2 regions of the Thioalkalivibrio sulfidiphilus HL-EbGr7 genome follow, and region 2 is predicted to be linked to the other one. Evidence: riboswitches for the same ligand, from Rfam matches in the RefSeq annotation. Region 2 holds a riboswitch; the other holds the start of a gene.
What was found. A riboswitch is a leader RNA that binds a small molecule or an ion and turns the genes downstream of it on or off. The one in region 2 is predicted to bind cyclic di-GMP.
Positions count from the first base shown of each region.

Region 1: another riboswitch for cyclic di-GMP. It lies ahead of TGR7_RS15360 (hypothetical protein); the one in region 2 lies ahead of TGR7_RS05670 (hypothetical protein).

Region 1 is NC_011901.1:3,205,379-3,219,916, reverse strand. Features, by position in the region: gene TGR7_RS15415 (DNA polymerase Y family protein) at 1-428, shown strand, start outside; gene TGR7_RS15410 (hypothetical protein) at 535-1,722, opposite strand; gene nadA (quinolinate synthase NadA) at 1,769-2,848, opposite strand; gene TGR7_RS15400 (hypothetical protein) at 3,002-3,433, shown strand; gene TGR7_RS15395 (zinc metallopeptidase) at 3,528-4,208, shown strand; gene TGR7_RS15390 (protein disulfide oxidoreductase) at 4,430-4,942, shown strand; gene TGR7_RS15385 (ferredoxin--NADP(+) reductase) at 4,964-5,704, opposite strand; gene TGR7_RS15380 (TraR/DksA family transcriptional regulator) at 5,981-6,325, opposite strand; gene TGR7_RS15375 (thioredoxin family protein) at 6,464-7,024, shown strand; gene TGR7_RS15370 (histone deacetylase family protein) at 7,111-8,037, opposite strand; gene TGR7_RS15365 (bifunctional acetate--CoA ligase family protein/GNAT family N-acetyltransferase) at 8,250-10,943, shown strand; cyclic di-GMP riboswitch class I at 11,156-11,238, shown strand; gene TGR7_RS15360 (hypothetical protein) at 11,240-11,590, shown strand; gene TGR7_RS15355 (YhdH/YhfP family quinone oxidoreductase) at 11,728-12,735, opposite strand; gene TGR7_RS15350 (hypothetical protein) at 12,844-13,380, shown strand; gene TGR7_RS15345 (OmpP1/FadL family transporter) at 13,368-14,538, opposite strand, start outside.
Region 2 is NC_011901.1:1,216,947-1,231,484, forward strand. Features, by position in the region: gene TGR7_RS05655 (efflux RND transporter permease subunit) at 1-1,581, shown strand, start outside; gene TGR7_RS05660 (hypothetical protein) at 1,722-1,940, shown strand; gene TGR7_RS17595 (hypothetical protein) at 1,995-2,750, opposite strand; cyclic di-GMP riboswitch class I at 2,751-2,834, opposite strand; gene TGR7_RS05670 (hypothetical protein) at 3,244-4,017, opposite strand; cyclic di-GMP riboswitch class I at 4,138-4,221, opposite strand; gene TGR7_RS05675 (hypothetical protein) at 4,764-4,988, shown strand; gene TGR7_RS05680 (4Fe-4S dicluster domain-containing protein) at 5,173-6,291, shown strand; gene TGR7_RS05685 (cyclic nucleotide-binding domain-containing protein) at 6,288-6,764, shown strand; gene TGR7_RS05690 (FAD/NAD(P)-binding protein) at 6,745-7,599, shown strand; gene TGR7_RS05695 (NADH-quinone oxidoreductase subunit B family protein) at 7,596-8,384, shown strand; gene TGR7_RS05700 (Ni/Fe hydrogenase subunit alpha) at 8,362-9,657, shown strand; gene TGR7_RS05705 (hydrogenase maturation protease) at 9,654-10,127, shown strand; gene TGR7_RS05710 (SDR family oxidoreductase) at 10,296-11,135, opposite strand; gene TGR7_RS05715 (DsrE family protein) at 11,205-11,582, opposite strand; gene TGR7_RS05720 (FmdB family zinc ribbon protein) at 11,696-11,983, shown strand; gene TGR7_RS05725 (DUF502 domain-containing protein) at 12,005-12,658, shown strand; gene TGR7_RS05730 (GGDEF domain-containing response regulator) at 12,711-14,426, opposite strand; gene TGR7_RS16750 (sensor histidine kinase) at 14,414-14,538, opposite strand, start outside.

The DNA.
Region 1 (14,538 bases), 1.5 Mb from region 2:
TCAAGGTGGGCACCCGCCTGCGCCGCCACGACCTGCTGGCGCTGCGCTTTTTCATCGGCCTGCGCGCCGACTACGGCTGGATCGGCGGCACCTACCGCACGGCGGTGGCCACCGACGACAGCCGCCAGCTCAACGCCCTGTGCCGGCGCATGCTGAACGAACACTGGTCGGGGGAGGGGGTGAGCCAGGTGCAGATCACCGCCCTGGAGCCCTGCCCGGCGGCCGGGCAGCTGGAGCTGTTCGATGCCGGGCAGGCCCCCGGCGCCGCCGACCAGGCCCGGGTGCGGGCGGCCCACGGGGTGATGGACGCCATCAACCGCCGCTACGGGGAATTCACCCTGGCGCCGGCGCGACTGCTGTCGCGCTCCGACATGCCCAACGTGATCGCGCCGGCGTGGAAGCCGGGCGGGCATCGGCAGACGGTTTGAGGGCGATTCAAAATTCAAGATTCAAAATTCAAAGGGGGAAACAACGGAGATTTGCTGGTTTTACCTTTGAATTTTGAATCTTGAATTTTGAATCATGGTTTGTGAATCAGCCCTTCCTCATGAACTTGCTGGAGCGCTTGAGCTCCGTGAGGATGTCCCGCTCCAGGGCGTCGAGATCGTCCTTCTTCACCTGGGCCACGTCACTGATCCAGGCGGTGTTCTCGTTCCGCTTGCGGGCGAAGTAGTTGAGGATGAATTGCTCGGACATGAGCATGAAGCGGATGGCGTCTTCCGGGTCCACCTGCAGGAAGGGGTTGCGTGCGATCTGCATGGCGGACTGTTCCTGCTGCAGGCAGTAGCGGTTGAGCAGGGTGTACAGCGCCATGCGCGCCTCGCTGATGCTGCGCGCCACCTTCTTGCGGGTGAAGGGGTGCAGGCTGGCGTCCACGATGGCGTCCAGCCACAGGGTCAGATCGTTCTCGGAGATGACCACTTCCTTGGCCCGCTGCTCGGCCACCATATCGGAGATGCGCTGCTGCAGCTGCTCGCCCTCCAGGTTGGCCTTGCCGCGCACCAGGGCGCGACGCCACAGGGCCTGGGAACGCTCCAGCTGTTCACGCAGGTCCTCGATCTGCTCACCCAGGCGCCGGAAGTCCTCGTCCAGCTGGCCGATCTGGCGTGCCTTGGCCTGCATCTCGTGGTGGCTGATGCCGGTGCGGATCAGGTAGAAGCGCGCCAGCAGGAGCTCGATGTCCTCGGCGTGGGCGTGCAGGCGCGCGATGGCCTCCTCGAAGGTGGCCATCTGCTCGTAGTCCGGGTGCTGGGCGCGCAGCAGGCGCGCGGCACGGGTGGCCTCGGTGACCTCGGCGCGCACGTCCATGAGCAGGCCGTTCAAGGTCTTGAGGCTGGCGACCAGGCGTTGCAGGGAGAGGTCGTCACCCTGCTGGCGCCATTGCTGATCGAGCTTTTCCAGGTCCGACAGTTTCTGGCGGAAGATCTTCACGTTGGCCTTGTTGCCGGTGCGCTTGGAACGGTCCAGGGCGTTGAGCACGTCCTCGCCGAACACTTCCTGGATGGCCATGCGCTGCTGCAGATGGTAGGCGTTGGCGGCCAGGATCAGGGTCTCCACCGCGGAGCGGGAGTACAGGGGCACCTCCTCGACGAAATCCAGCGGGATGTTGTCGGGGAGTTTCTCCGGGGGCAGGCGGGAGAGTTCATCCGGCGAGAGGCTGTGGGCCAGCTTGCGGAACACCGCCATGGGGATCAGCGGCTGGTGCCGGTAGGCGTAGCTCATGCCGTGAGCCTCCGCACATCCGTTTGCGTGAACCGTGATGACATCCTTATGCGTCACCCCGGCCCAGCACGGGCTGCTGCAGCTGGCGGGCGAAATCCAGCATGCGCTGGGTGGAGCGCAGGGCCTTGACCCGCACCGCTTCCTCCACGTGCACCTCGTTGGCGCCGGTCTCCAGGGTGGAGAGCAGGTTGTGCAGGCCGTTCATGGCCATCCACGGGCAGTGGGCGCAGCTGCGACAGGTGGCGCTGTGGCCGCCGGTGGGGGCCTCGATGAGGGTCTTGTCGGGGGCCGCCTGGTGCATCTTGTAGAAGATGCCCGAGTCGGTGGCCACGATCAGGGTCTTGTGGGGCAGCTCGGCGGCCGCCCTGACCAGCTGGGTGGTGGAGCCCACCACGTCGGCCAGCGCGATGACCGCGGCCGGTGACTCCGGGTGCACCAGCACGGCGGCCTCCGGGTGCTCGGCCTTGAGGTCCCGCAGGGCCTGGGCCTTGAACTCGTCGTGCACCACACAGGCGCCGTCCCAGAGCACCACGTCGGCGCCGGTCTGGCGGCGGATGTAGTCACCCAGGTGCTTGTCCGGCGCCCAGAGCAGCTTCTTGCCCTGGGCCTTGAGGTGTTCGGCCAGCTTCAGGGCGATGCTGGAGGTGACCACGTAATCGGCGCGGGCCTTCACCTCGGCGGAGGTGTTGGAATAGACCACCACGGTGCGGTCGGGATGTTCGTCGCAGAAGGCGTTGAACTGGTCCGTGGGGCAGCCCAGGTCCAGGGAGCATTCCGCCTCCAGGGTGGGCATGAGCACGCGCTTCTCGGGACTCAGGATCTTGGCGGTCTCGCCCATGAAGCGCACACCGGCCACCACCAGGGTGGAGGCCGGGTGTTCATGGCCGAAGCGGGCCATGTCCAGGGAGTCGGACACGCAGCCGCCGGTGTCCTCCGCGAGGCGCTGCAGTTCGCCGTCCACGTAGTAATGGGCCACCAGCACCGCGTCCTTCTCCTTGAGCAGCTGCTTGATGCGCTCGCGCACGGCCTCCAGCTCCGCGCCCTGGTAATGGGGCACGCTGGCGGTGATCTGGTCGGTCTCGGGGACCGGGAAGACCGGAATGGTGCGGGCGGCGGCGTTGCTCAATGCGGTGGACCTCTTGAAATGACAATGACAGCCAATAACCCATTCTATCCGTTGGGCATGGCTTTGACATCCTGGATGCCGTCGGCAGGATTGCGCCTTGCGTCACCCCGGGGCACACTTTTTGACCCATTTCACAAAGCCCCTTCGCCCGCCATGGACGAATTGCTCAAGACCTACAAGCAGATCCCCATCCCCGAGCGCATGCGGATGGCCCTGTCGGCGGACCTGGACCCCCGGTGGCGGCCCTGCCTGGTGCGCGACCAGCACAGCCAGGTGAAGGCCTATTTCTCCCGCCGCGTGGACCTCACCGCCGATGAAGTGGCCGTGCTGCTGGCGGACATGGACCAGACCGTGCGCCTGAACTGCGCCAAGCGCGACGACCTCACCCCCGAGCAGGTGGAACAGTGCGTCTCGGATCGGGATCCCAACCTGCGCTACTTCGTGGCCCGCAACCCCCTGCTGACCGAGGCCCAGCGCGCCCGGCTGATGCAGGACGAGGACGAACTGGTGCGCATGGCCGCGCGCAAGGGCCCGAAGAAGCGCAGCACCCGCAGCCGGCCAGGGCAGGCGGAGATGATACGGTGAAGGGCGAATTCAAAATTCAAAATTCAAGATTCAAAGGGGTGGCGGGGTTTTGATACCTTTGAATTTTGAATTTTGAATTTTGAATTGGCCTCCCATGATCTTCATCGTCCTCATTGCCCTGGTTGTGCTCGTGCTGTTCCTGCCGTCCTGGTGGGCCGGGGCGGTGCTGCGCAGGCACAGCGTCGAGCGCCAGGACTATCCGGGCACCGGCGGGGAATTCGCCCGCCACCTGCTGGACCGTTACGGTATGGGCCACGTGAAGGTGGAGGTCACCGATCGGGGCGATCACTACGATCCCCGGGACAAGGCGGTGCGCCTCTCGCCGGCCTACCTGGACGGGCGGTCGCTCACCGCCGTGACCGTGGCGGCCCACGAGGTGGGTCACGCCATCCAGGACCACAAGGGCTACGGGCCGCTGGCCTGGCGTTCGCGTCTGGTGGGCATGGCCCAGGGGGCGGAGAAACTGGGCGCGGGGCTGATGATGTTCGCCCCGGTGCTGCTGCTGGCCACCCGGGCGCCGGCGGGCGGCCTGATCATGTTCCTGGCCGGCATGATGAGCTTCGGCGCCGCCGCCCTGGTGCATCTGGTCACCCTGCCGGTGGAGCTGGATGCGAGCTACCGGCGTGCCATGCCAATCCTGGCCAGCGGTTACCTGCCGAAGCAGGATCTCGCCCCGGCGCGGCGCATCCTCACCGCCTGCGCCTTCACCTACGTGGCCGCTTCACTGGCCAGCATGCTCAACCTGTGGCGCTGGCTGGCGATCCTGCGGCGCTGAACCATCAATGGACAGGATGAACAGGATTTTCTGATTTGAAGAACAAAAAAATCGACAGGATTGACATGATTCACACGATTAAAAGGACTTTGAAATCCTGTAAATCATGTCAATCCTGTCCGGTCATTTGGTTTTGAGCTCGTTATCCTGCCAGCCCAGAATAATCCTGTTCATCCTGTCCATTGATGTTTCAGCGCAACCACTGAATCCGGACTATCGACATGAGTGAGACACGCAGCAAGCGCCGCCGCTGGATCGTCTGGGGCGTGGAGATCCTGTTCTTCATCGTGCTGTTTCTGGCCATCAAGGCCTGGGTGCAGCGGGACATGATCTCCGGCGAGGCGCCGGCGCTGAGCGGCTACGACCTGAACGGAGAACTGGTCAGCCTGGCGGACTTCCGCGGCCAGACGGTGCTGGTGCACTTCTGGGCCACCTGGTGCCGCATCTGCCAGCTGGAGCAGGGTTCCATCGAGACCCTGAGCCACAGCTGGCCGGTGCTCACCATCGCCACCCAGTCCGGTAACGCGCAGGAACTGCGCGAACACATGGCGGCCAACGGACTCACCCATACGGTGATCGTGGATGCCGACGGGCGCCTTGCCGCCAACTACGGGGTACGCGGCGTGCCCGCCAGCTTCGTGGTGGACGGCAACGGAGAGATCCGCTTCCGGGAGACGGGCTTCACCACCGGCTGGGGTCTGCGCACAAGACTCTGGCTGGCCAGAGTCTTGTGACTTGCCACTCACCACCGAGCACTACCAATAGTGCTCGGTGGTGATATGCCCCGGCTCCCTGCGCCGGTTCTTCTTCATGCCCCTCGCCTTCAATGCCTCCGTGGTATCGCGCACCATGTCGGGGTTGCCGCACAGCATCACCTGGGCGGCATCGGCGGACAGGGGCAGGTCCACGCGACGTTCCAGGGAGCCGTCGCCGATGGCCGCCGGCACGCGACCGGACATGGCGCCGGGGTGCCGCTCCCGGCTCACGAAGGGCACGAACTGGAACTGCCGGCCGAAGTCCCGGAAGCCGTCGATCACATCCCGGTAGGTCAGCTCCTCGGCCTGGCGCACCGCGTGGATCAGCACGATGCGCTCGAAGCGCTGCCAGGGGGTTTCCGTGCGCAGCATGGACAGGTAGGGACCGATGGCCGTGCCGGTGGCCATGAGCCAGAGAATGTGCGCGTCGGGCAACTCGGAGAGGGTAAAGAAGCCCTGGGCGCGGGACATGAGTTGCACCCTGTCGCCAGGGTTGAGCGCGGCTAGCCGGTTGCTCAGGGGGCCGTCGGGGACGGTGATGAAATAGAAATCCAGGGGCGATTGCCCCGGAGCGTTCACGTAGGAGTAGGGGCGACCGACCCGCTCGCCGTCGATGTCCAGGGCGAGACGATTGAACTGCCCGGCCTGGAAAGGCTCCACCGGCGCTTCCAGGCGCAGGGAGTGCAGACGCTCGGTCCAGCGCTTGCGTTCCACCACTGTGCCTTCCAGCCAAGCCGCCATGAGACCCCTCCGATCATTCGTCTGGAGTGATTACCCTAGTGTCCTGAGTCAGAGATTGGTGATTGCCCCCTGCGCTTTCAACCCGAGAAAAATCATTGGCATGGGGGACTCGGTTCGCCCCCTTGGCCGGTGACAGGATGCTCACGGGACATTGTGGCCGTGGATCACTGTCCATCGCAGGTCGGGCTTCAGCGCGACACAGCGGTGCCCGGTTCCACGTCGTCTGTCGGGCTGAAGCCCGACCTACTCGGGCAGGAGCCTTGCCCGAAGTCCGGATCAGGCACCTTCCTGCCGCGACGCACAGGCGGCGCACAGTCGCGCCTGGGGCAGGATCTTGAGCCTCGCCTCGGGGATGGCCTCACCGCAGGCTGCGCAGATCCCGTACTCGCCCTCGTTCATGCGCTTCAGGGCCTCGTGCACCCGGGCCAGTTCCCGTCGCGCCTCGTTGCCGAGGGCATCGACCACCTCCTCGTTTTCCCGCTGCACCGCCTGCTCGGCGAAGTCCTTGTCCAGCGGTTCGGCCTCATGGCGCACATTGCGCTCCACCCGATCCAGCCGGGATTGCAGGTCATCGCGCAGCTGTTCCAATTGCCGGCGCAGGTCCTCGAAGAGATCGCTCATCACTTGGCTCCGTGAAGTTCACAGTCGTTATTCCAGCATGCGCCAGCCACCCGACAAGTCAAGGCGAATCCCCGGCACCAGGCTCGGGTTATAATGGTGGGCTGATACGCATCCATACCCTTTTTCAAGGAGTCGAACATGGCACGCACCCCCTCCGTCATGCTGGAGCTGGGCACCCCGGCCCCCAACTTCCGCCTCCCCGACCCGAGCACCGGCAAGAGCGTCTCCCTGGACGACTTCCCCGGCGCCAAGGGCTTCGTGATCGCCTTCATCTGCAACCACTGCCCCTTCGTGCAGCTCATCCGTCACGAGTTCGCCCGCTTCGGCCGCGAGTACACCCGCAAGGGCCTGGCGGTGATCGCCATCAACTCCAACGACGTGGAGAACTACCCGGAAGACAGCCCGGAACACATGAAGGACGAGACCCGCCGCTTCGGCTACACCTTCCCGTACCTGTTCGACGAGGATCAGTCCGTGGCCCGCGCCTACCAGGCCGCCTGCACCCCGGACTTCTTCATGTTCGACGCTGACCGCAAGCTGGTCTATCGCGGCCAGTTCGACGGCTGTCGCCCGGGCAGCGACCTCCCGGTCACCGGCGAAGACCTGCGCGCCGCCGCCGACGCCCTGCTGGCCGGCCAGCCCATCCCCGAGGACCAGAAGCCGAGCCTGGGGTGCAACATCAAGTGGAAACCTGAATAAAGCAGTGGCTAGTGGCAAGTCTCAAGTGGCAAGGTAAATCAAACTCCGGCTTTCCTTGCCACTAGCCACTTGAGACTTGCCACTCCTCAAAGCAAGGCTTTGAGGTGCGCCACCACGCTGCGTCCCAGGGCTGACAGGGCATAGCCTCCCTCCAGGACCGAGACGATGCGCCCGCCGGCGTGGCGCTCCGCGATCCCGCGCAGCTCGCGCGTCACCCACTCGTAGTCCGCCTCCACCAGGGCGAAACCGGCCATGTCGTCTTCCAGGTGGCCGTCGAAACCCGCCGAGATCAGCAGCAGCTGGGGCCGGAAGGCATCCAGCGCCGGCAGCCAGCGGTCGCTGACCGCGGCGCGATAGGCCGCGCCGCGGGTACCCGCGGGCAGGGGTACGTTCACCCGGGGTGCGCCGTGGCGGTCCTCGGCGCCCGCGTGGGGATAGTAAGGGTGCTGGAAGGTGGAGCACAGCAGCACCCGGGGCTCGTGCAGGAAGATGTCGTCGGTGCCGTTGCCGTGGTGCACGTCGAAGTCGGCGATGGCCACCCGCTCCAGGCCGTGGGCCTCCAGGCCATGGGCGGCGCCCACGGCGATGTTGTTGTAGAGGCAGAAGCCCATGGCCTGGTCGCGCCCGGCGTGGTGGCCCGGCGGCCGCACGCTGCAGAAGGCCACGTTGCGCGCATCACCCATCACCAGGTCCACGCCGTGCACCACCGCGCCGGCCGCCCGGCTGGCGGCCTCCAGGCTGCCCGCGGACACGTAGGTATCTCCGCCGTCGATGCACAGGGTCTCGTCCGGCCCGGGTCGCAGGCCTGCAAGTTCGTCCAGGTAGGCCCCGTCATGCACCCTCAGCAACTGCTCCCGGGTCACCCGGGGCGCCTCGCGGTGATCCAGCCACATGCCCAGGCCCGAGGTGATGAGCTGATCGTCGATGGCGGAAAGACGTTCGGGACGCTCCGGGTGATGGGCCGGCGTGTGGTGTTCCAGACAGGCCGGATGGGAGATGAAGTACAGACTCATACGTGGCGCACCTCGGCCGCTGCGGGCTGGAACTGGGGAAGGCCGGAAATCCCGGACTTGCCTGGGGCGCTGTCCGTACGGACAGGCTTCAAGATTATCAGCTCATCGATCGGCCAACACATTGTCCGGAATCAGCATGCAGCACGATTGATTACGCCAACATGGCCGTGAAACACTGAAAACCTGCCCGATACCTCTGACACGGAGCCACCATGGGTCCCCACTACCTGCGCCGCATCCTCTCCGCCCGGGGCATCGCCGTGATCGGCGCCAGCGACCGGCCCGAGGCGGTGGGCGGGCTGGTGATGCGCAACCTGCGCGCCATCGGTTACGAGGGGGCCCTGCATCCGGTCAATCCGAACCACCCGAAGATCATGGGCATGAGGGCCTACCCGGACGTGGCCGCCATCGAGCGGCCGCCGGAGCTGGCCGTGATTGCCACACCTGCCGAGACGGTGCCGGGCATCGTGCGCCAGTGCGGCGAGGCCGGGGTGGCCGGGGCGATCGTCATGTCGGCGGGTTTCGCCGAGGCGGGCTCCCAGGGGCAACGCCTGCAGGCGGCCATGCTGGAGGCGGCCCGGGAGACCGGGCTTCGCCTCATCGGCCCCAACTGCCTGGGCGTGATCCGGCCCAAGCACAAGATCAACGCCACCTTCAGCCGCAACACCGCCCTGCCCGGCCACCTGGCCCTGGTGTCCCAGTCCGGCGCCATCTGCACCGCCATCCTGGACTGGGCCGAGGACCAGCGCATCGGCTTCTCCCTGGTGGCCTCCCTGGGCGACGCGGCGGACGTGGACTTCGGCGACGTGCTGGACTTCCTGGCCCTGGACGCCGAGACCCACAGCATCCTGCTGTACGTGGAGGGCATCCGCCACGCGCGGCGTTTCATGAGCGGCCTGCGGGCGGCGGCGCGCATGAAACCGGTGATCGTCATCAAGGCCGGCCGTCACGAGGAGGGCTCCCGGGCCGCCATGTCCCACACCGGTGCCCTGGTGGGGGCCGACGACGTGTTCGACGCCGCCCTGGAACGGGCCGGCGCGGTACGCGCCCAGACCGTGCAGCAGCTGTTCTCCGCCGCCCGCCTGCTGTCCACCGCACCACGCGTACGCGGCAATCGCCTGGCCATCATCACCAACGCCGGCGGCCCCGGGGTGATGGCCACCGACCGGGCGGTGGAACTGGACGTGGCCATGGCGCCCCTGGCCCCGTCCACCCTCAAGCACCTGGACGCCACCCTCCCGGCCCAGTGGTCCCACGGCAACCCCCTGGACCTGCTGGGCGATGCGGACGCCGGCCGCTACCGCGCGGCGCTGGGTGCGTGCCTGGAGGACCCGCACGTGGACGGGATCCTCACCATGCTTACCCCCCAGGCCATGACCGATCCGGACGGGGTGGCGGAGGAACTCATCGGCGCGGTGCAGGCACAGGACAAAAGCGGCCCGGGCAAGCCGGTGCTGGCCTGCTGGATGGGCGGCAAGCAGGTGAGCGCCGCGCGCAAGCGCTTCAGCGAGGCGGGCCTGCCCCACTTCCCCACCCCGGAGGCCTCGGTGGAGGCCTTCGCCTACCTCACCGCGTATGAGCGCAACCAGCGCCTGCTGTTGCAGGTGCCCGGCCCCCTGAGCGACCGCAGCCCCGCCGACGTGGAGGGCGCGCGACTGATCATCGAGGGCGTGCTGGCCGAGGGACGCAAGGTGCTGGGCAGCCTGGAGGCCAAGGCGGTGCTGTCCGCCTTCCGCATCCCCGTGACCCAGACCCTGCTGGCACGCACTCCCGCCGAGGCCCTGGTGGCGGCCAGCACCCTGGGCTACCCGCTGGCCATGAAGATCGCCTCGCCGGACATCACCCACAAGTCGGACGTGGGCGGCGTGCGTCTGAACATCACCGGCGCGGAGGCGGTGCGCAGGCACTTCCAGGAGATGCTCCAGGCGGCCCGGGAGGCCCAGCCCGACGCGCTGATCGAGGGCGTGACCCTGGAGCGTATGTACCGCAGCCACTATGGACGGGAGCTGATGGTGGGTGTGCTGCGCGACCCGGTGTTCGGCCCGGTGATCAGCTTCGGCTCCGGCGGCACCTCGATGGAGGTGATGCAGGACCGGGCCGTGGCCCTGCCGCCGCTCAACGAGACCATCATCCGCAACATGATCAGCCGCACTCGGGTGGCGCGGCTGCTGGCGCGCTTCCGCCACATGCCCGCGGTGGACGCCGCCGCCCTGGAGCGGGTCCTGCTGCGCATCTCCGAGATGGTGTGCGAACTGCCCCAGGTGGTGGAAATGGACATCAACCCCTTGATCGTGGACGAGCACGGGCTGGCGGCGGTCGATGCGCGGATCGGCGTGGCCTTTCCGCCCGCCGAGGCGGACCCCTACGCCCACATGGCCATCCACCCCTATCCGTCCAGCCTGGTGAGCCACTGGCAACTGCCCGACGGCACCCCCATCACCATCCGCCCGATCCGCCCCGAGGATGCCCAGATCGAGCAGGCCTTCGTGCGCGGGCTCTCGGACGAATCCCGCTATTTCCGCTTCATGCAGGCCCTGCATGAACTCACCCCCCAGATGCTGGTGCGCTTCACCCAGATCGACTACGACCGGGAGATGGCTTTCATCGCCACCCTGGACCAGGACGGTGCCGAACTGCAGGTGGCGGTGGGCCGCTATACCGCCAATCCGGACCAGCGCAGCTGCGAGTTCGCCCTGGTGGTGGCGGATGACTGGCAGGGCAAGGGCATCGGCACCCACCTGATGCAAAGCCTGATGCAGGTGGCGCGGTCCCGGAACCTGACCCTGATGGAAGGGGAGGTGCTGTCCAGCAACAGCAACATGCTGGCCCTGGTGAAGCGCCTGGGCTTCTCGACGAGGGTCCGGCCCGGGGACGAAGGCGTGGTCTGGGTCGGCAAACAGCTGTGACCACGGCGCCGCCGGGATTAGCGCAAACCCGGTGGCATTTATCCCCCCGCTTTCAACCAGGTACCTGACCTTGCTGACACGTCGCTCGAGATGGGGCGATGACAAACGGCCTCTTTGCACCGACGAAAGGGCCCGCAGGATGTGATGAAACCCTCAAACCCGCACCCGCTCCTTGACCAGAATCACAGTCGTGGCCAGATGCGATCTGGATCACAGGACAAAGGCAAACCCGTCGAAAGGCGGGGACGCAAAGCCACCGGTCTCACGGAACATCCAAGACAGCGGGGTTGCCCACCATGGCACACCAGACAACACATTGCGCAGCCTCATGCGCCAGGCCGGTTCAAAGCCGGCAGATCCTCCGGGTCGCCGCATCGGCGGCCATCCTCGCGACTCTGATCTCCCTGCCGTTCTCCAGCCACGGAGACGAGGACGCCTACGGGCCCCTGACCCAAACCACCGCGGCCCTGAATCAGGACTTCGCCCGCGAACAGGCCTTCGGCCAGCAAATCCTCAGAAGTTCCTACTCCCAGCCCGCCTACTACACGCGGGAACTGCGCATCAGCGCCCAGGAGCCGCGCAACCGGGCCATGGTCTACCCGGCCGGCGATGGCGGGGTGATGGTGGAGATGAACTTCCGATACTGAGCATGACGACCGACCTCCACCCAGGGGTTTTTTGAAGCGGCCTGAAAGGGCCGCTTTTTTAGTGGTCAGTCTCAAGTAGCAAGTGGCAAGGAAAACGGCTTTTGAAGTCCCTTGCCACTTGCCACTTGCCACTGTAATCAGCCACTGGCTGTGATCTCGACCAGCGTTCGCCCGTATGTCCGACCGCCCAGCATCTGCTCACTCACCTCCACCAGTTCCGCCAGGCCCACGGTGCGCGTGTGCAGGGCCGCCAGATCCGACGGGCGCAGGTCGCTGGCGAGACGCTGCCAGAGGTGCAGGCGCTGGTCCCGGGGGCAGTTCGCGGAGGTCACGCCCAGCAGGCTCACGCCCCGCAGGATGAAGGGCATCACGGTGGTGTGCAGGTCGGCGCCGCCGGCCAGGCCGATGGAGACGATGTTCCCCCAGGGACGTACGCCCCGCGTGAGTGTTCCCAGCAACTCGCCCCCCACGGTGTCCACCACCCCGCCCCACTGGGCCTTCTCCAGGGGTCGCCTGCCGGGCCTGAAGGCGGCGCGGTCCAGCACACGGCTCGCCCCCAGGCCCATCAGCCAGTCCGTCAGTTCCGGCTTGCCGGTGAGCGCCACCACCTCGAAGCCCCGGGCCGCCAGCAGGGACACCGCCAGCGCGCCGACCCCGCCGCTGGCCCCGGTGACCAGCATGGGACCCGCCTCAACCGACTGGCGGTTGTCCTCAAGCCGGCTGAGCGCCAGGGCGGCGGTGAGCCCCGCCGTGCCCAGCAGCATGGCCTCGCGGGTGTCCAGTCCCTCGGGAATCGGGATGATCCAGTCCGCCGGCACGCGCAGGCGAGCGGCGTAGCCGCCGTGGTGCAGTTCCCCCAGCCCACAGCCGGTCACCAGCACCGGCGTACCGACGGGCAGACCCGTCTGGCCTGATTCCACCACGCGCCCGGCGGCATCGATGCCGCCCACCAGGGGTGAGTGACGCAGGATGCGTGCGCCCCCGGTGATGGCCAGGGCGTCCTTGTAGTTGAGGCTGGAATACTCGACGGCGATCTCCACCTCCCCGTCCATGAGTTCCGCCCGGGACAAGCGGCACAACTCGACCCGTCCCGGGGCGAGGCGGTCTTCATGGATCATCAGGGCGGGAAAGGTTTCGCTGCTCATGTCGCCATCGGCTTGAATCGGTGCACCCCAGTTGGCACATTGAGAATCAGGGCCATCAGATGACCGGCCAAACCTTTAAAGTTTAGACAAGATCCATCATTACGCCCGATGACCGATTCAAAGCACAGCGACCTGCTCGCCGGCCCACGAGTGGCCCGCTGGACCTGCCCCTCCTGCGGCGACGCGGTACCCCGGCTGCTGCCCAACGGCGCACGCAATGCCCAGTCCGTGGCCGAGCTGGAACTGTTTCTTGAAGATGCGGATATAGAGTCCGAGGTAAACCGGGAGCCGGGCACGGCGGCTGACGAGATATGCCTGGCCTGCGCCGACGCGGTACGTGAACTGGTGGGGACACTGATCCGCCCGCCCGGGGAGGACGGCGATGCGCGCAACAGCCCGGGCCTCAACGACACGGGCATCGTGGGCGCCGCACTGCCGCGCGGCGATGGCACCCACGTGCTGATCTTCCACGTCATCGATGGCGTGCTGCGCCTGACCGAGACCGAGCGGCTCACCCGCTTCGATCCCATGCGCCTGACCTATCCCGGAAGCCGGGGCGCCATGGCGCCCCGGATCTGGGAACTGTATGCAAGACACCTGGCCCAGTTGCAGGCCAGGTATGGTGAGGAGCCTCAGAACCGGTAGCGCAGGGCCGCGGCAAGGATGTGGACGTGGCCTTCGGTGGTGCCTCTCAACTGGACAGACGAGGCAAAAGGCAAACCATCGTAGAACTCACGATCCAGATTCAGCGACTCCTTGGCCACATCAATGTAGGTGTAGGCAAGGTCGAAGCCGAGACGGCTATCCCGTTCATAGCTGGCACCCGCAGAGAACCAGGTGCGATCGCCATCGGGCGTGCGGGTGGTTCGGAACCCATCCTGCGTTGGTGTCGTGTCGTACTGGATGCCTCCGCGCAGCGTCCAGCGATCATCCAGCTGGTATTCAGCCCCCAGGGCCAGTGCCCAGCTGTTCTTGTAGTTCTGTCGGACCGGATCCGGATGATCACCCGATGCCAGCTTCACGGCGATCTCATCGAAGTTGGACCAGTTGAACCAGGTGTACTGGGCCAGACCGGTCCAGCGATCCGTGAATCTGTGCGACAAGCCCACTGACACCATGTCGGGCAACTTGAGGTCTGCCTCGCCACCCTGCGATACCGACGTGCCACCGAGGCCGAAAGGCAGACGGGTTGTCGCAGTACCCTCGAGGGTGTGAGTGATTCCCTGGCGATAATGGACGCCTATCCGGGTGTCGTCACTCAGGTCCACGAGAAGCCCGATATTGAAACCGTAATCCCAACTGTCACCGCTCAGTGCGAACTCACCATCGGTATCCACGGAAGGCCCCCCGACGCGCGTCGGATCAGGAAGCGCGTTTTTCAGGGTCGCATCGGCATACTGGATATTGATGCCGCCGCCGATGGAAACCCGGTCGTTCAACTGGTATGCGATGCTCGGTGCGATGTCGATGACCTTGAGTGAGGTCTCGGTGGAGTCATAGCGGGCAAAGAAATTCCGGTCGTACTCATTCGCCAGCCCGAAAGGCGCCGTGATCCCCAGGCCGAACCAGGTCTGCTCGTTCAGCGGGCGCGCGTAAAACAGGTTGGGAACGGGGCTCGGCTCGTAGGGGTTGCCCCCGCTTCCGCCTTCATAGGGCAGCGGATTTCCACCTGTACCCGGGGTGATCGCCCTGGAATCGCTATTGGTCACCGTCGACTTCGGCACCAGCAGATGCACCGCCGCCTGAAACTCGGGCGCCTTGAGCCTGGTCATGCCCGCCGGATTGAAATAGATGGTACTGGCA
Region 2 (14,538 bases):
CTGTACGGGGCCATGGTCGTGCTGATCCTGGCCTCCGTGTCGCTGGCCTACTTCCAGGCGGTGGTGCTCAAGATGCTGCCCTTCGACGACAAGTCCGAGTTCCAGGTGGTGCTGGACATGCCCGAGGGGACGAGTCTTGAGCAGACCAACCGTGCGCTGCACGAGATGGGCGCGTTTCTCGCCACCGTGCCCGAGGTGACCGACTACCAGATCTACGCCGGCACCGCCTCGCCCATCAACTTCAACGGCCTGGTGCGCCAGTACTACCTGCGCGAGGGTGCCCACATGGGTGACATCCAGGTGAACCTGGTGGATGCCAAGCAGCGGGACCGCAAGAGCCATGACGTGGCCCTGTCCGTGCGCGACCCGCTGCGCGAGATCGCAGCCCGCTACAACGCCTCGGTGAAGGTGGTGGAGGTGCCCCCGGGTCCGCCCGTGCTCTCGCCCATCGTGGCCGAGATCTACGGCCTGGACTACGACGGCCAGATCGAGGTCGCCAGGCGCATCCGTGAGGTGTTCGAGTCCACCGAGGGTATCGTCGATGTGGATGACAGTGTCGAGTATCCCGGTCCGCGACTGATCCTGGAGGTGGACCGCCAGAAGGCGGCGCTGCTGGGTGTCTCCCAGCAGTCCGTGGTCAGCGCCGTGGACACGGTGCTGGGCGGTGAGGACGTGAGTTATCTCTACGGCGTGAACGTGAAATACGCCGTGCCCGTGCGTCTGGAATTCGACGTGGCGGACAAGGCGCACATCGAGTCGGTGCTCTCGCTCAAGGTGCGTTCCCAGTCCGGCGCCCTGGTGCCCATCTCGGAACTGGTGAACGTGGTCGAGACCACCCGTGAGCATTCCATTCACCACAAGGACCTGCTGCCGGTGGTCTACGTCATGGGCGACATGGCCGGCGAGCTGGACAGTCCGCTGTACGGCATGTTCGACATGTTCTTCCAGATCCGGGAGATGCCCCTGGCCTTCGGTCAGACCATCGAGCAGTTCTTCATCTCCCAGCCGGACGATCCCTACTTCTACAGCCTCAAGTGGGACGGCGAGTGGCAGGTGACCTACGAGACCTTCCGGGACATGGGCATCGCCTACTCCGTGGGCCTGGTGCTCATCTACCTGCTGGTGGTGGCCCAGTTCCGTTCCTACATGGTGCCGCTCATCATCATGGCGCCCATCCCGCTGACGGTGATCGGCGTGATGCCGGGACATGCGCTCATGGATGCCCTGTTCATGGACGCCAAGTTCACGGCCACCTCCATGATCGGCATGATCGCGCTGGCGGGCATCATCGTGCGCAACTCCATCCTGCTGGTGGATTTCATCAACGACGAGCTTCGTCGCGGTGCGGCCTGCGAGGATGCGGTGATCCGTGCCGCCGCCGTACGCGCCAAGCCCATCGTGCTGACGGGACTGGCCGCCATGGTGGGTGCGGGTTTCATCATCGACGATCCGATCTTCAGCGGTCTGGCCATCTCGCTGATCTTCGGCATCCTGGTGTCCACGGTGCTGACCCTGGTGGTGATCCCGGTGCTCTACTACAGCTACATCCGCAACCGTCAGCATCTGGTGCGTGAGGCGTAATCGTCAGACGTGATGCGTGAGGTGTGAGGCGGGCATGGCCGGCCCGCCCACTGTCAGCGAATGCGATGTCGGAACCTGCGAGCCGCGCGACCCCGCGAGCTTCCAGGGCCAGCAGTCATCAATCAACAGCGAGAATCGTCATGAAAGTGGAAATGGGTGAAGAGGGACTGAATATCCTGGACATGTCCCGGGACCAGGCGGGGCTGCTGGTGGAGGCGCTCAAGGCATCGCCGAAGCAGGGCTTCATGGAGGATGAGGAACTACGTCGCCTGTTCAAGCTGCTGGCGGTGGTGCAGTCGGATCTCTGGGATGACATGACCAGCGGCAAGTTCGACTTCTCGGCCTACAAGCGTCAGTAAGGCGATGAGGTGTGGGGATCGACCCCACACCTCACAACCACTCCCCCAGCCAACTCACGGAATGACCAGCTGCGTCTCGCAGGTTTCCACGCTGCCGCAGTTGTTGCTGCCCGTGCCGGTGCAGGTCAGGCCCTGTGAAGGCACGTTCACTGACACCGAGTGGCTGTAGCTGCCCGAGGCGGTACCCAGTTTGATCCGGTAGCTGTCCACGAAGGTGCAGGCGCCATCCAGGGTCATGTTCGGTGCGGTCCAGGCCAGCGTCACCACCGACCCGGAGGCCAGATCCCCTGATGCCTCGTTGGAATCCGGGCTCTCCTGTCCCAGGTCATCGATGGCCTGCACGGCCACATACCAGGTGTTCAACTGCACGACGGGTTCCGGTTCCGGTTCAGGGGCCGGCGCGGGCGCAGGTTCGGGCTCAGGCTCGGGCTCAGGTGAAGGCGCGGGTTCCGGATCGGGGATCGGATCCGGTTCGGTGATCGGCTCCGGCACGGGATCAGGTTGTGGCTCCGGCTCCGGCTGGGACGGGGGTGGCGTCGGAGTCATGCCGGGGCTGGATTGCGACGGTGCCTCTTCCGTCTGCGGGTCGCTGTTGCTGACCTGATTAGCGACGTCTTCCTCGACACAGCCCGACAGCAGGGCAATGCCCAGAAAGCCGGTGGCCAGTGCGCGCAGAAGCGTCGTGGAGATCGTTCCGGACGGATGGGACGCAATGCCATGGCAGTAGCACGCGGCAATGGGCGTGTCATTCGATCGCGCGTTGAAACATGCGGCGGCATCACGGCCACCCGAAAACATCGTCTTCGTCATTTCGGTAACTCCGCTGTCATGGCCGAAGCCGTAGACCGGTGGTTTTGCGTCCCCGCCTTTCGGTCGGGTATGCCCTTTCGATGAGCTTTTTTTCTTAACGCGTGTTGGGCCTGTCCTTGTGTCGTTCCGCCATCCCGCGAGGGAAGGGCGTGAATGGATGTCATCCGATTCCCTGATGACCCGTGGCGTGAAGTATGTGGAGTGCGCTGGTCGAGAGCCGTGATGCCCTTCACGGGGCGCGTGCCGTGAATCCGGCTTTGCACGCCATTCATCGACCAATTTCGTGAACGGTGACGGGGCTCACACGTGAACCCGGGATGTGCGTGTCTCAAGCCATACGCACGGACTGTGACGTGCGTTCGATGTTTGTGCGAAGACGCGGGTGTGCTCGGCGCCGGAGGTGCATCTGGCGCGGATCCTTCGGGTCGATGTTCATAAAAAAGCGCCGGGTCCCAGGGATGGAACCCGGCGCTTTGGTTCGATGCCGATGGCCTCAGATGGCGGGCACCTGCATCTGTAGTTCGCAGGTGTAGGTGCTGCCGCAGGCATTGCTGCCCGTGGCACGGCAGTACAGACCCAGCGCATTGCTCTGCACGTTCAGGGAATAGCTGTAGTCGCCTGGCGCCGTGCCGAGTTTCACCAGGTAGCTGTCGACGGTGGTGCACGCGCCATCCAGGGTCATGTTCGGTGCCTCCCAGCTCAGGGTGACATGTTCACCCGAGGCGAGATCGCCCGAGGCCTCATTGGAATCAGGGCTTTCCTGTCCCTGCCCATCGATGGCCTGCACAACCACGTACCAGGTGTTGAGTTCGACCACGGGTTCGGGCTCGGGCTGAGGTTCCGGTTCGGGCTCGGGCTGAGGTTCCGGTTCGGGCTCGGGCTGGGGTTCCGGTTCGGGCTCGGGCTGAGGTTCCGGTTCGGGCTCGGGCTGGGGTTCCGGCTCTGGCTCGGGCTGGGGTTCCGGTTCGGGCTCGGGTTGAGGCTCCGGTTCGGGCTCGGGCTCCGGGTCGTTGCTGACCTTGTTGTTGCCGCGTCCGTTGTTGGTTTTACCGCCGTCGTCGCTGTCCTTGACCCTGCCATTGCCGTTGCCACGGCCGGGGCTGGTGCTGGTCTCCAGGCTCTGCTCATCAGTGGCAGTCTGGGCCTGGCCGTGCCCTGGCATTGCAAGGGTCACGGTGAGCAGCAGTGCGAGACTGGCGTGCAGCGCCACGGCAAGAGGCTTGCCCCTGGATGCGGCCGGTGCGTCGGCCGGACTGGCGGGATGCACAGCATCTCGCGGATGCGTGGGGTATTGCCCGGAGACGTCGTGGCAAGCCAGGACCGAGCGCGGGGCGTGTTCTGAGAAGCGCGCGCCCACAGGGCCACGCTTGGCATGGTATGTCGTCATTTCGGTAACTCCGCTGTCGTGGCGTTTGCCGTAGACCGGTGGTTTTGCGTCCCCGCCTTTCGGTCGGGTATGCCCTTGTCGTTTAACGATCGGGACTTTCTGCCGATGGCACTCCTGTATCCGTTGGCCTAGCCCGCAAATCTCACCACCGTTCGTAGCGAGGGCGTCGAGATGCCGCTGTGACGGGGCGCGCGGAGCGGAAGACGGCGCCGGCGTAGCCGAGACTACGTCAAGCCGGCTGGAGTGAGCACGCCCCGTCACAGCGAGCAGATCGGCGGCCGCAGTAGAAGGGTGGTGAGATATGCGGGCTAGTCGGTCGCATTATGCCGGGAGGGTCCCCGGACTCGCCGTGACGGGCCTCACGGCAGACGGGCAGGCCGTCTGCCGATCGCTACCGGATATCGAGAGTGGACGTCGATTCAGCCACAGACCGGCTGAGTGGCCGCTGCTGGGTGCGGCAGGCGAGGTGGCAAATCCGGGGTTGTCCATGGATTCGGAAGGGATGCTGCGCTGCACAAGTAGCAGTGAATATTCCATGACACGCCAGCTTTTTTGATCGTGGTCAAGGAAGCTTCATGGGCAGCGTCCATACTTGAGCAAACGACAAGGATGAGGAGACGCCCACGATGCGCCTGAACCAGAACCCCAGCGCCGAGACACCCGCCGTCGAGACGCACAATATTCGCTTTCTCAATCCCTACCTGATGAGTGGCGCGGAGATCCGCCGCCTGCAGGTGGCCAATGGTGACACCCCCTGTTTTGGTACCGAGGTGCGCTACCAGTGCAGGCGCGACGACTGCCAACTGAGCCGCCGCTGCCTGGGTGGTCTGGTGGCGCACTGGAAACGCTGAATCTTCAGGACGCCCGATTCCCTCGTTTTATCTGCTCAGGACTGCCCCGAATTCAATCGGGGCGAAGCCGATTGTGTTCTGCATGCTCAGCCCCCGCGTTGACGCCCCTTGAAGCCATCCTCTATGGTTTCCTTGAAATCAGTCATCGACTCCACGCCAGCCCGGGAGGTGTGACTTGCGCGTAATGGCCCCCGAGGAGATGGAATCCCTCATCCGGCTGCTGTCCGATGACGGCTACGAGGTGGTCGGCCCCACCCGGCGCGAGGGCGCCATTGTCTACGACCGTCTTCAGGGTCTTAACGACCTGCCCGCCGGTTGGGGCGACGAGCATGGCCCCGGCCATTACCGACTCCACCAGCGCGACGACCAGGCCCTGTTCGGCTACGTGGTCGGCCCCCATTCCTGGAAGAAATACCTGTTTCCGCCCCGGGAGACCCTGGTGCGGGTGCTGCGTCGCGAGGACGGGGGCTTTGAAACGCAGCCCGGCGAGCCCGCCCCGCCCCGGCGCGCCTTCATCGGCGTACGGCCCTGCGAACTGGCGGCCATCGGCATCCAGGACCGGGTGTTCCTGGAGCAGTCTGTCAGGGACCGGGCCTACGGGGCCCGTCGCGAGGGCGTGTTCCTGGTGGCGGTCAACTGCGCCGAGCCGGGCGGCACCTGTTTCTGTACCTCCATGGGTACCGGTCCGCGGGCCCATGCCGGTTTCGACCTGGGTCTCACCGAGGTGATCGGCGTGGGCATGCACTTCCTGGTGATCGAGGCGGGCAGCGAGGCCGGCGAGGCCATGCTCGTCAGGCTCGATCACCGGGATGCCAGCGAGGCGGAGCGCGCGGCCGCTGAACGGATCTGGCAGGAGGCCCCGAAGCACATGGGACGCACCATGCCCGGCGATGCCCGGGAGGTGCTTGCCGGGGCCCTGGAACACCCCCGCTGGGCGCAGACCGCCGAGCGCTGCCTCTCCTGCGCCAATTGCACCCTGGTCTGCCCCACCTGTTTCTGTGCCCAGATGGAGGAACTGCCGGACCTGGAGGGCAATGCCTCGGAGCGGGTGCGACTCTGGGATTCTTGTTTCAACGGTGAACACTCCTACATGATCGGCGGTCCCCACCGCAGCACCGTGGCGGCCCGCTATCGCCAATGGCTCACCCACAAGCTCTCCACCTGGCACACGCAGTTCGGCAGTTCCGGCTGCGTGGGCTGCGGGCGCTGCATCACCTGGTGTCCCGTGGGCATCGACATCACCGAGGAGGTGGCCGCCATCCGCGCCACCGCCCAGGGCAAGGCAGGAGGGCAGGGCACATGAACGAGCTCCTGGAGATCCTCAAGGACCAGCCCTTCTTCGAGGGACTGCGCGAGGCGGACATGCGGCTTCTCGCCGCCGGCGCCTCCCTGAGGACCTTTCGGGCGGATGAAACCCTGTTCCGGGAACACGAGGAGGCGGCAGCCTTTTATCTCATCCGCAGCGGGCGGGTGGCCCTGGAGAGCCGGCTGCCCGGTCGCCGCGCCGAGGTCTTCATGACCCTGGGACAGGGCGAGGTGCTGGGCTGGTCCTGGCTGATGCCGCCCTACCGCTGGCACTACAGCGCCCGCGCCCTGGAGGAGACCCACGCGGTGCATTTCGACGCCCCGGCCCTGCATGCCTGCATGGACCGGGACCCGGTGCTGGGCTATGCCCTGTACCAGCGTTTCGCGGCGCTGATCGTGCAGCGCCTGCAGGCGGCGCGGCTGCAGGCCATGGACATCTACGGAGGCGGCGATGTCGGTCTCGGCGGCTGAGCGGCAGATCCCTGAACCCATGGCCCCGGCGCCCTGGCGCATCCTGGACGTGCGCCGGGAGGTGGCCGATGGCGAGGTATTCACCTGGCGCCTGCGGCCCGAGTCCGGCGTGGCCCCCGAGGTCCGTCCGGGACAGTTCAACATGCTCTACCTGTTCGGCGTGGGTGAGGTGGCCATCTCCGTGAGCGCCACGGGCGATGACGGCAGCCTGGTGCACACCATCCGCGCCGTGGGCAGCGTCACCCGCACCATGCAGGGGCTTCGCGCCGGCGACGTGGTGGGCGTGCGCGGCCCCTTCGGCAGCGCCTGGCCGGTGGAAGCGGCCGAGGGGCGTGACCTGGTGCTGGCCGCGGGCGGTATCGGTCTGGCGCCCCTGCGCCCGGTGATCCACGCGGTGCTGGCCCGGCGCGAGGCCTTCGGCCGCGTGCTGATCTGCTACGGCGCGCGCTCGCCCCGGGACCTGATCTTTCGCGACGAACTGGCCCAGTGGCAGGCCCGTGCCGACCTGGATGTGCGGGTCACCGTGGACCGGGGCACCGCCGACTGGAAGGGGGACGTGGGCGTGGTCACCCAGCTCATCGACCGGGGTGGCTTCGACGGCCGCAATGCGCTGGCCATGGTCTGCGGCCCGGAGGTGATGATGCGCTTCTCGGCCCTGTCCCTGCATCGGCGCGGCGTGGCCCCGGAGCGCACCTTCGTCTCCATGGAACGCAGCATGCGCTGCGCCCTGGGTTTCTGCGGCCACTGCCAGATCGGCCCCCATTTCGTCTGCCGGGACGGCCCGGTGTTTCCCTACCCGGTCATGGAGCCGGCCTTCCGGGTGCACGAGCTATGAGAGTCCAACGCCCCACGCTCGCGGTCTGGAAGTTCGCCTCCTGCGACGGCTGCCAGCTCACCCTGCTGGACTGCGAGGACGCACTGCTGGCCCTGGCCGACACCATCCGCATTGCCCATTTCCCCGAGGCCAGCAGCGCCCGGGTGGAGGGCCCCTGGGACCTGTCCCTGGTGGAGGGTTCCATCACCACCCCGGAGGACGCCGAACGCATCCGCGAGATCCGCCGGGCCTCCAGGCACCTGGTCACCATCGGCGCCTGCGCCACCTCCGGGGGCATCCAGGCCCTGCGCAACTTCGCCGATGTGGAGGCCTTCACCCGCCAGGTCTATGCCCGCCCCGACTGGATCCAGACACTGGCCACCTCCGACCCCATCGCCGCCCACGTGCCGGTGGATTTCGAGCTGCGCGGCTGTCCCGTCGACAAGGGCCAGCTGCTGGAGGTGATCAACGCCTTCCTCTACGGCCGGCGCCCGCAGATTCCCGCTTCGAGCGTGTGCGAGGAGTGCAAGCGGGCCGGGCACGTGTGCGTCATGGTGGCCCACGGCACCCCCTGCCTGGGCCCGGTGACCCAGGCCGGCTGCGGCGCCCTGTGTCCCGGTTGTCACCGGGGCTGCTACGGCTGCTTCGGTCCCAAGGAGACCCCCAATGCGCCGGCCCTGTCGGCGCAGCTTTCGCAGCTGGGCATGGACCGTGGGCAGCTGCTGCGCATCTATCGCACCTTCAACGCCAACGCCAATCCCTTCCGCGAGGAGAGCCTGCGCCATGAGTCAGACCCGGACCATTGAGGTCAACGCCCTGGCCCGGGTGGAGGGCGAGGGCGCCCTGTACGTGCGCACCGAGGGCGAGCGGGTGGCGGAGGTGAAGCTCAGGATCTACGAGCCGCCGCGCTTCTTCGAAGGTTTTCTCATCGGCCGGGATTTTCGCGAGGCCCCGGACATCACCGCGCGCATCTGCGGCATCTGCCCGGTGGCCTACCAGATGGGCGCCTCCCAGGCCATTGAGCAGGTCTGCGGGGTGAGCCTGGACCCGGCCCTGGAGGACCTGCGCCGGCTGATCTACTGCGGCGAGTGGATCGAAAGCCACGGCCTGCACGTGTTCATGCTGCACCTGCCGGATTTCCTCGGCTACCCGGACGGCATCACCATGGCGCGGGATCACCCGGAACTGGTGCGCAACGCCCTGCGCATCAAGAAGATCGGCAATGCGCTCATGCGCCTGGTGGGCGGCCGGGAGGTGCATCCGGTGAACCTCAAGGTGGGCGGCTTCTACCGCGCACCCACGCCGGCGGAGGCGGCGGCCCTGCGCGAGGACCTGGCCTGGGGACTCGAGGCCAGCGCCGAGGCCCTGGACTTCCTGGCAGGACTGGACTTTCCCGATTTCGAGATGGACTACGAATTCGTGTCCCTGGTGCATCCGGACGAGTACCCCATCCTGCACGGACGGCTTGGGTCCACCAGCGGCATCGACGCGCCGGTGGAGGACTACGACCGGATCTTCACCGAGACCCACGTGATCCACTCCAACGCCCTGCACAGTCACCTGAGCGAAACGGGGCGCCCCGCCTGCCTGGGTCCTCTGGCCCGCTTTGCCCTCAACCGGGAGCGGCTCACCCCCCGCGCCGCGGCCCTGGCGGAGAAGGCCGGACTCGGGGCCGTGTGCCGCAACCCCTTCAAGAGCATCCTGGTGCGCATGGTGGAGATCGCCTTCGCCTTCGAGGAGGCCCTGCGCCTGGTGGATGCCTACCAGGCCCCGGCCCGGCCGGCGGTGGACATGACGCCCCGCGCGGGCACCGGCTACGGTGCCACCGAGGCGCCCCGGGGCATCTGCTACCACCGCTACACCCTGGACGAGGCAGGCATCATCCGGGACGCCAAGATCGTCGCCCCCACCTCGGTGAACCAGCCCAGCATCGAGGCGGACCTGCACGGCTTCGTGCAGGATAATCTGGACCTGCCCGATGACCAGCTGCGCCACCGCTGCGAACAGGTCATTCGCAACTACGACCCCTGCATCTCCTGCGCCACCCACTTTCTCGATCTCACCGTGGAACGGGGATGAGTCGCGCCCTGGTGATCGGCATCGGCAATCCCTGGCGGGGTGATGACGGGGTGGGCGCGGCGGTGGTGCAGGTCCTGGCGGGCACGCCGGGTATCCAGGTGGCCAAGTGCGGCGGAGAACCGGCGGAACTGATGCAGTGCTGGGCGGGCTTCGACCGGGTGATCCTGGTGGATGCCGTGGTCACGGGGGGAACACCCGGCGCGATCCTGCGGTTGACGGTCGATCAGCCTCTGCCGAGCACCCCCCGCCATTCCTCCCACGGCCTGGGCCTGGCCGAGGCCGTGGAGCTGGCCCGCGCCTTGGGCGAGTTGCCGCCTGGCCTCGTCATCTACGGCATCGAACCCCAATCCACCGATGACGGCACCAGCCTCTCGCCTGCCGTCGCGGATGCGGTGACGACGGTGGCCCGGGCGATCTGCGAGGAGCTGGACATCTGCCGCAGAGGCGCGGAGGCGCAGAGGGAAAAATAATTGGACAGGATTTACATGATTTACAGGATTGAAAGAGGGTTTGCAGCGCCTCAAATAAGGGTACTCAAGCCCAAGCTATGATTCTGTCAATCCTGAAAAATCCTGTTCATCCTGTCCATTGCATTTCTCTGCGCCTCCGCGCCTCTGCGGCAACTCTTCCCCGGCCGTTCACCGATTCTCCCGCCGTGAAACCGCCAACAGCACCCGGTCCAGCCAGGCGGCGGGCAGCAGGCGGCGCAGGGTGCCGAACAGGTAGGTGGGGAAGGTGACGTAGTAGCGGGCCCGGGGGCGGGGGCTTTCCAGGGCGTGGATGACCTTCTTCAGCACCGCCTCCGGGGGCAGGGTGAAGGGGGCGGCGGGGCCCTGCCTGGTGAGCCGCCGTTCGGCGGCGGCGTAGCGTTCCCGGAACACGCTGTGTTCCCGGTCGATGTTCTTCTGGAATGCCGCATGCGCATTGGCCCGGAAGCGGCTCTCGATGGGGCCGGGCTCCACCAGGCTCACGTGCACGCCGGAACCCTGCAGCTCCAGGCGCAGGGTGTCGGTGAGCCCCTCCAGCGCGAACTTGGAGCAGTTGTAGGCGCCGCGAAACGGCAGGGCCACCAGGCCCAGCACGGAGCTGTTCTGGATGATGCGCCCCTCGCCCGCTGCGCGCATCACCGGCAGCACCCGGTTGGTCAGCTCCAGCCAGCCCAGCAGGTTGGTCTCCAGCTGCGCCCGCAGCACCGCCCGGGTCAGGTCCTCCACCGCCCCCGGCTGGCCGTAGGCGCCGTTGTTGAACAGGCCATAGAGCCGGCCGCCGGTGCGTTCCAGCACGGTGTCCACGGTGGCGGCGATGCTCGCGCTGTCATCCAGGTCCAGTCGCAGTGCCTCGAAGCCCTCGGCCGCCAGGCGGTCCACGTCCTCCGCCTTGCGGGCGGTGGCGAACACCCGGTAACCCCGGTCCTTGAGACCCCGGGCGACGCAATGGCCGATGCCGCTGGAGCAGCCGGTGATGAGGATGGGTTTCACGGTGAAGTGGGAAGTGTGAATTGGGAAGTGGGAAGTGAACTGTTGAGGGTAAGGGGCAGGCCCTCACGCTCAATACGTGAGGGTGACCACGTTGTCCTCGACGATCTCGCCCACGAAGGCGCCGCCGCCGCGGATGCCGTCCAGTTCCGGGATGGCGTTTTCCTGTGTGAGGTCGTGCTCCGCCATGGCGCCGGCGCAGGCGTAGAACTTCACACCGGCCTCGTGGGCGTCCTGCATGAAGCTGTACACGGACTTCTCCTTGGCCTCGCCGGGGTGGATCTGCTCGGCATAGCCCTTGATCAGCAGCCGGGTGGTGCGGGCGGCGAAGTAGATCTCCACCTCCAGGTCCATGGCGGCGGCCACCGTGGCCTGGAAGAAGGGGGCGCCCAGGGTGCCGGGCACGTCCGGGTTGAGGTTGAGCAGCATGATGACGATCTTGTCCGCCATGGGGGACTCCCTGGTGTTCGGGTGAATTTGGTGCGGAGGGAGTATTGGAATTTCCCGGGACCGCACCCATATAATCGGTTCTTAATATTGACCGATTTGATGAGGGATTGAAAATGCCCATCTACGAATACGAATGCGCTGCCTGTGGTCATCGGCTCGAAGCCATCCAGAAGTTCAGCGATGAACCGCTCAGGGACTGCCCCGAGTGCGGCAAGCCGGAGCTGTCCAAGCTGATCTCCGCGGCGGGTTTCCGCCTCGGCGGCGGCGGCTGGTACGAGACCGACTTCAAGAGCAAGAACCAGCGCAACCTCAAGGATGGCGGCGGCGAAAGCAAGGCCTCGGCACCGGCCTGTGGCAGCGGCGGCTGTGGTACTACTGCTTGCGGCACCACTTCCAGCTGATCCGCCCGGGTCCTCCGGCCGATGCTTCACACCCTGCGCAAGTACCTGATCACCGGTCTGGTGGTCTGGGTGCCCCTGGTCATCACCTTCTTCGTGGTGAAGTTCCTGGTGGACCTGATGGACAACAGCCTGCTGCTGTTGCCCCCGGCCTGGCGTCCCGAGGCCCTGTTCGGCTTCAAGATCCCGGGCCTGGGGGTGGTGCTGGCGGCGGTGATCCTGCTGGTCACAGGCCTGGTCACCGCCAACCTGCTGGGCCGCAAGCTGGTGGACCTGTGGGAGAGCGTGCTGCAGCGCATTCCCCTGGTGCGCAGCATCTACTCGGCGGTCAAGCAGGTGATGGAGACCCTGCTGGGGGCGGGCGGGGATTCCTTCCGCAAGGTGCTGATGATCGAGTACCCGCGCAAGGGGATCTGGACGTTGGGTTTCCAGACCGGCGTGGGGGTGGGGGAGGTGCAGTCGCGCACCAGCAAGGAGGTGGTGACGGTGTTCGTGCCCACCACGCCCAACCCCACCTCCGGTTTCATCATCCTGGTGCCCCGGGACGAGGTGGTGGAGCTGGACATGTCCGTGGAGGACGGTCTGAAGTTCGTCATGTCCCTGGGCGTGGTCAGTCCCCGCTGGCCGTACCCGAACCGCCCGCCATCAAATGGCGAGCAGAGGCGCGGGGGTTTCTGATCCCGGGCGGCTGTCGCCCGCAGATCTTCTCCGGGTCGTGAAGCTCAAGTGCTCAGGGTTGCCGGGCGATGTGCGGCAATGGTCTGGGCCGGGCGATGCCGTATCCCTGGGCATAATCCACCCCCAGTTGCGCCAGACGCTGGCGTACCCCTTCCGTCTCCACGAACTCCGCAATGGTCCTCAGTCCGGCCACGTGGCCGATGCGGTTGATCGCCTCCACGATGGCCTGGTGCATCTCGTTCTCGTGCATGTCGCGCACGAATCCACCGTCGATCTTGATGTAGTCCGCAGGGATGTTGGACAGGTAGGAGAAGGAACTCAGGCCGGTGCCGAAGTCGTCCAGGGCCACGTGGCAGCCGAGATCGCGCATCCGCTGGATGAAACGAACGGCATTGCCCAGGTTGGCGATCACGGCCGTCTCCGTGATCTCGAAACCCAGCGCCTCGGGTGGGATGGCATGTTCTCTCAGGCGCTCGGTGACGTGAGCCAGGAACGCATCATCGCCCAGGGTCAGGCCGGACAGGTTGATGAACCAGCGGTAACCCTTCGGCACTTGTCCTTCCCTCAGCAGCTGGCGTATGCGCGGCAGCGTCAGTTCCAGTACCTTGCGGTCCACGGTGGGCATGAGGTTGTAGCGTTCCGCCGCCGGGATGAAGGCCCAGGGTGAGATCACTTCACCGCTCGGGTCGAGCATGCGCAACAGGATCTCGCAATGGCCGGCGGTGTCCGGTTTGAGCGGATGGATTTCCTGGTAGTAGAGCAGGAAACGATCCTGCTCCAGGGCCTCGTTGATGCGCGCGGTCCATTGCATCTCGCTGTGCCGGGCCATGAGCGTGCGATCGTCTTCCCGGAACAGGTGGACGCGGTTTCGTCCCTTGTCCTTGGCCGCGTAGCAGGCCATGTCCGCATGGCGCATGACATCGGAGAGCGACAGATCAGGGTCGTCGAGCAGGGTCAGCCCGATGCTGGCACCGATGCGGAAATTGTGCTCACCCCAGGTGTAGCGAAAATCGTTGACGATGGAGAGCATGCGCCGGGCCACCTGTTCGGCCTGCTCGAGGGTACATTCGTCCAGCAGCACACCGAACTCATCACCCCCCAGACGGGCCAGGGTGTCGTGTTCCCGCACCGGGATCTGCAACAGGCTGGCCAATTGTCGCAGCAGGTCATCGCCGGCCTGGTGCCCGCAGGTGTCGTTGACCAGCTTGAACTGGTCCAGGTCGATGTAGAGCAGTGCGCTGGGACGCTGCCGCCGGGCCTTGGCCAGCGCCTCCTTGAGCCGGGTCTCGAAGCCATGGCGATTGATCAGGCCGGTGAGCGAGTCGTGCAGGGCCAGGTGGTTGATGGCTTCCTGGGCCTGCCGGTTTTGGCGGCGCACCTCGTGGTCGCGCAGTTCCCGGTCTATGGCCGGGGCGAGTCGGGACAGGTTGTCCTTGAGGATGTAGTCCTGGGCACCGTTGCGCATGGCGCTGACGGCGATCTCCTCGCCGATGCTGCCGGAGACGATGATCACAGGGATGTCCTGATCCCGTTCCCGGACCAGGCGCAGGCAGTGGCCGGAATCGAAGCCGGGCAGATTGTGATCGGTGATGATCAGGTCCCAGGCGTGCCCGCTCTCCAGGGCTGTCTGCAGTTGCTCGATGCTGTCCACCCGGGTGCAGTCCGGGGAAAAACCTCCCCGCTGCAACGCGCGCAACACCAGCACAGCGTCGTTCTCGGAATCCTCCACCAGCAACAGGCGCAGGGGGTGGGCGGCTACGGAATCCATGCGTCGTCCGGTTCGCCCAGGGTGAAATAGAAGCGGGCTCCCTCGCCCGGGGTCGCGTCGGCCCAGATACGCCCGCCGTGGCGGTGTATGACCCGGGCCACGGTGGCCAGGC